DNA from 2 places in the Paenibacillus sp. FSL M8-0212 genome. Region 2 is predicted to be linked to the other one. Evidence: riboswitches for the same ligand, from Rfam matches in the RefSeq annotation. Region 2 holds a riboswitch; the other holds the start of a gene.
The links. Region 2 has a riboswitch for ZMP and ZTP ahead of MKX68_RS02665 (GNAT family N-acetyltransferase). Riboswitches for the same ligand answer to the same signal wherever they lie in the genome.
Positions count from the first base shown of each region.

Region 1: it holds a riboswitch for ZMP and ZTP, as region 2 does, so the genes downstream of both, MKX68_RS13940 (TIGR01440 family protein) here and MKX68_RS02665 (GNAT family N-acetyltransferase) in region 2, are expected to answer to the same signal.

Region 1 is NZ_JBBORP010000001.1:3,147,063-3,149,463, reverse strand. Features, by position in the region: gene glyA (serine hydroxymethyltransferase) at 1-595, opposite strand, end outside; gene MKX68_RS13940 (TIGR01440 family protein) at 851-1,444, opposite strand; ZMP/ZTP riboswitch at 1,586-1,667, opposite strand; gene MKX68_RS13935 (low molecular weight protein arginine phosphatase) at 1,764-2,336, opposite strand; gene MKX68_RS13930 (manganese efflux pump MntP) at 2,395-2,401, opposite strand, start outside.
Region 2 is NZ_JBBORP010000001.1:605,481-607,881, forward strand. Features, by position in the region: gene MKX68_RS02660 (VOC family protein) at 1-346, opposite strand, end outside; gene MKX68_RS02665 (GNAT family N-acetyltransferase) at 522-995, opposite strand; ZMP/ZTP riboswitch at 1,336-1,417, opposite strand; gene MKX68_RS02670 (GNAT family N-acetyltransferase) at 1,471-1,986, opposite strand; gene MKX68_RS02675 (YfiT family bacillithiol transferase) at 2,021-2,401, opposite strand, start outside.

The DNA of each region.
Region 1 (2,401 bases), 2.5 Mb from region 2:
CCATGTCCACCATGAACAAAGCGCCTACATCATTGGCGATGGAAGCCAGCTTTTCAAAATCAATGGTACGCGGATATGCACTTGCACCAGCAACGATCAGACGAGGACGGTGTTTGAAAGCCGCTTTGCGTACTTCATCATAATCAATCAGGAATGTATCTTCCTGTACGCCGTATGCTACGAAGTTGTACAGCAAACCGGATGCGTTCACCGGGCTACCGTGTGTGAGGTGTCCACCATGGGCAAGGTTCATACCGAGTACAGTATCACCAGGTTTCAATGCTGCAAGATAAACTGCCATGTTCGCTTGTGCGCCGGAGTGAGGTTGAACATTCACGTGTTCTGCTCCGAACAATTCTTTTGCACGATCACGCGCGATGTCTTCAACGATGTCCACATGCTCACAACCGCCATAGTAACGTTTGCCTGGATATCCTTCAGCGTACTTGTTGGTCAGAACAGATCCCATTGCTTCAATTACTGCTTCACTTACGATGTTCTCGGATGCAATCAGTTCGATGTTGTTCTGTTGACGTTTCAGTTCAAGATTCATCGCTTCCAGTACTGCCGGGTCATTCTTGCGCAATTGTTCCATGATTAAATTCCTCCCAGTTTATAAGTGAATTTATAAAGTGAAACTAATGTTTACACGAAAACGGCGAGTGCAACACCAATCTGAAGAAACGAAGTAGTCGTCAAAAAGCTTTCTTTAGAAAGCTACTCCGGAAGCATAGGCTATCACCGGATTTCCCCTTTAAATAGGGAATAAAAAATCTGGGGATAACAGCGATCGGAAGATGGTGATGCAATCAAAGTCAGGAGTGTAACCCAATTAGTCTCGCTTTATATGTTAGTCACAAAATGTTGAATCTGGTTGTTCTTCCATACGATACACCGCGCGTTCGCCGCCAATCAACTTCGGACGAGTCAACGCTGTGGTCACACGTGCATCTCCAACATAGCGGAGCGCTGTACGATAGGGTACGGCTACATGCCGGAGATGCATCCCAATCATCGTCTCCCCAATGTCCAGTCCCGCATGGGCCTGCACATGTTCAGCCAGGCATGGATCGGTCAGCGAACGATATGCTGCGGATGCCATTGAACCTCCGGCCTTGGGCACGGGTACTGCACCAACCTCGGTCAATCCAAGACGAGTAAGCACAGAACGCTCCATTACCAGCGCACGGTTCAGATGCTCACAACATTGGAATACCGTGTCAAAACCGAATTCCTCCTGCACCTCGCGTATACCCGCAAGAAGCTGCTGTGCCACTTCAATGGCACCACTCGTACCAATCCGAGCGCCTGCGACTTCACTTGTACTTGTACCGATCACAACGATCTGTCCAGGCCCAAGCTGTCCAGCAAGCGCCAGTTCATGCAGAATAGACGCGGTCTGTTCCTGCAATCCGGGTTGTTCCGAATCTAACTCTATAGTCATCCTATCATCGCCTCCCGATAAAATCATGCCCGCTGTCTCTTGGTTGTCCTTCGTATTCTTGCACGGCATCTCAGGTACTATTATAGCGAATAATCAGATGAAAGACGAAAAAAAGAGCAGTCTGCGGGTAACGCAGAATTGCTCTTTTGCCCAGGCGACCGGCCGTTTGTTCCGGTGCTCCATCGTGGTTATGCCCACTTCGTCGCCAGTTACACCGGATCCCTGTTTTCCCCTTCATCATAAAACAACCCGCGGCTAAAATCAACGGTTAATTTACATCACGTGTCCTATTTCTATAACCTGCCTCGCAGGATCAGAATTATCTCAGCTTATCCAAAAGCCGGTCCAATGCCGTCCGAATCTCAGCTGCAGCTATATTGTAATCATCACGACTTCCCCCAAACGGATCAGAGATGTCGAAACTTGGAATTCGTTGTCTAATCTCAATGGCTCGCTCCCGCTCCGATGCCAGGATCTCTTGCCCAAGGGCACGTTTCATCTCCAGCGTTGCAAACAGGCTGTCCAACTCCTGGACATCACTTAATACCTGTTCATCATCCTCCACATATTCTTTCAATGTATAGGTTTTGTGGACTGAATCGGGAAAAACCTGCATGACATGCTGCTTGTGACTCCGTGTTAATGTTAGAACCAGATCGGCCCAACCTACCAGGTTAGAGCTAAGTTGTGTGGAATGAGGTGGACCTTCAACGTTATGATCTCTCAAAACCGCTTCAGCATGACGAGAGATCGGCATACCCGACGTTGCTGCCACACCTGCGGAACGAACTTCTACCTGAATGCCACGCTCCGATGCCAGTTTTCGCAAAAGCCCCTCTGCCATGGGGCTGCGGCACGTATTTCCTGTACATACGAATAAAATATGTTTCATTGTGTTAGCCTCCCCATTTTACATATGATGCGAATGATATGATATCTCAAGTTTTATTCTAAAAT
Region 2 (2,401 bases):
CATTATCAGCAAAGTTGAAGACACGCCCGGTGGGCATCTCAACAATCTCTCCAACCGTTACATGTTTACCAGACAAGTCGGCATATAACTGATCCAGGTTTTCGGTGAAGAACATTAACGAAGGTGTGCCCAGATTTACACCCGCCGACATCCGCTCCACAAACTCCTTGTCATGAAGAATAATGCTTGTCTGCGAATTTGGGGTAGGCGCAATCTCAATCCATCTCATACCCTCGTCAAGGTTTACTTCATCCACAATGTGGAATCCTGCAACTTCCGTCCAAAATGCCAGTGATTCATCCTGATTGTTGACATACAACATAACCTGTCCGACTTTGCTAAACATGGATCAATCACTCCTCTGATCATCTAATCTCTTAACATCCTGCTTATCATTCCTCAAATTCCAATAGAGTATAACATGCGGGACAGCTTTTTTATCATCTTTCTTTGCAAGTACATGCAACTTAAACTGAAGTACACTTTTATGCTTCCACTACAATTAGTTTTTTGAAGTCCCCTTATAAGGTTTTAACAAGTGAAAGTCTATGAAACCCCGAGGTATAATAATTCATATCGATACTTTCCTTTTGAAAATTCATTCGTTCATAAAATACAAGCGCTGCTTCATTTTCTTTATGATCAAGTGTGTAAAGCATGACATCACTACATCCAAATTCAGCTATTTTTAAACATATTTTTGTAATCAGTGTACGTGCTACTCCCTGTCGAAGGTGTGATTTGCTTGTAACAACGCCAACGATTTCATACCGGTTAACAGTAGGCTGAAAGATATAACCAGCATGACCTATGACAACATCTGCTTCGTCAACCATGACATAATAAGCACTGATACGTTCATCCGTCATTTTTAAAAACGAATCCCAGCGCGCAGGATACTGATCGCGTATAAACGAAGGAAATTGAAATTCATGATCCGTCATCATTTTCAGCACGGCTGGCTGATCAATCGCTTGAAAAAGGCGAATAGTCATCTTTTTATCCCCTACCTCTTAGTGTACATGTAGACATCTTTTAAGTTACCAGCTTCATAATATGGATACTCTAGTTTTTGCTGAACTTGAAGGACGATCTCCGTAGACGTTAACATTTCGACCAAGTATAGACCCAGGTCAATGGAAGCCGTAACCCCCGCGCCAGTTACTGTATTACTATCACGCACTACACGCGCTGAAATTACTTCTGCACAATAAGGAGTCAATAAATCATAAGCAGATGAGTTGGTAGTAGCCTTTTTCCATTCAGGAAACCTGCTGCCGCCACCTGTCCTTTCATTCCCTGAATAATAAATAAAGTGTTTGATCAAAAGATCAAACACTTTGCCCAGGCGTACGGCATATAATATATGTGCTTCCTCGTGGTTCACTCCACGTTTACGCCAGTCACACATAACAGATATTTAACAACTAGTATACATGACATCTTTTCATCATTGTATATATTATGAAATTAATGCGTGGCTTTTAACTTCTTCGTAAGATAAAGTACAACATCGTCGTCCATAATTGTTTCTTCACCCGGCTGAATGTAATGATCATGCTTGTGTACACCGTGACCGTCTGGTATGTACCCGCGATGGGCATATAGAACTTGCGCTTTGCCATAATCAGAAAATACGCCTACACCAATGCCTGCTACATCCGTTCGTTCCAGAATAACTTCCTCTGCTCGGTCCATCAACCGTGAACCAATACCTTGGCGCTGGAACTTCATCAGCACATTAAAATCGTTAATTTCGGGAATGCCTTGTTCCCTGAAAGACGGGTAGCTGGAATACCACAATACATTCACGTATCCGGCAAATTCTCCATTTAACTCGGCTACCAAGGTTACGCGCTCCCCATTCTGTTGTTCAGCCAAGTAACGAAGATACTGCTCAGCGAATCTCCCCCAACCCTGCTCCTGAAACGCCTTTGATATAATTACAGGATCGCTCTCATTTAATAGTCTGATATGTACACTCAATGATGAATCCTCCTTAAAAAGATATTTCTTCTTGCTATATTCCCAGTCTATCCCGAAGCGATGTGATGTGAGCAACATGGTGTTTGCCATGCCAAGCATACATGCCCAGATTATAATCCAGTCTTGTCGTTTCTTCCGATGAGGGATGATAAAATTGTTTGGCATAATCTGCATCTGTCAACGCGTTTAACAGAAACACCCAACGACGATGGAGCGCATCCAGAATCTGAAGCGAGAATTCAACATCCAGGTCTCTTGAATCACTCAATTCAGCCCAGCGCTCTTCATAATAAGGCCGAATCGTTGGTGTATCCTCTGTCAGTGCCAACTTGAAACGAATCATACTGTTCATATGGCTGTCTGCCATGTGGTGAATGACCTGTTTGAGCATCCATCCACCTTCTCGATACGGCAG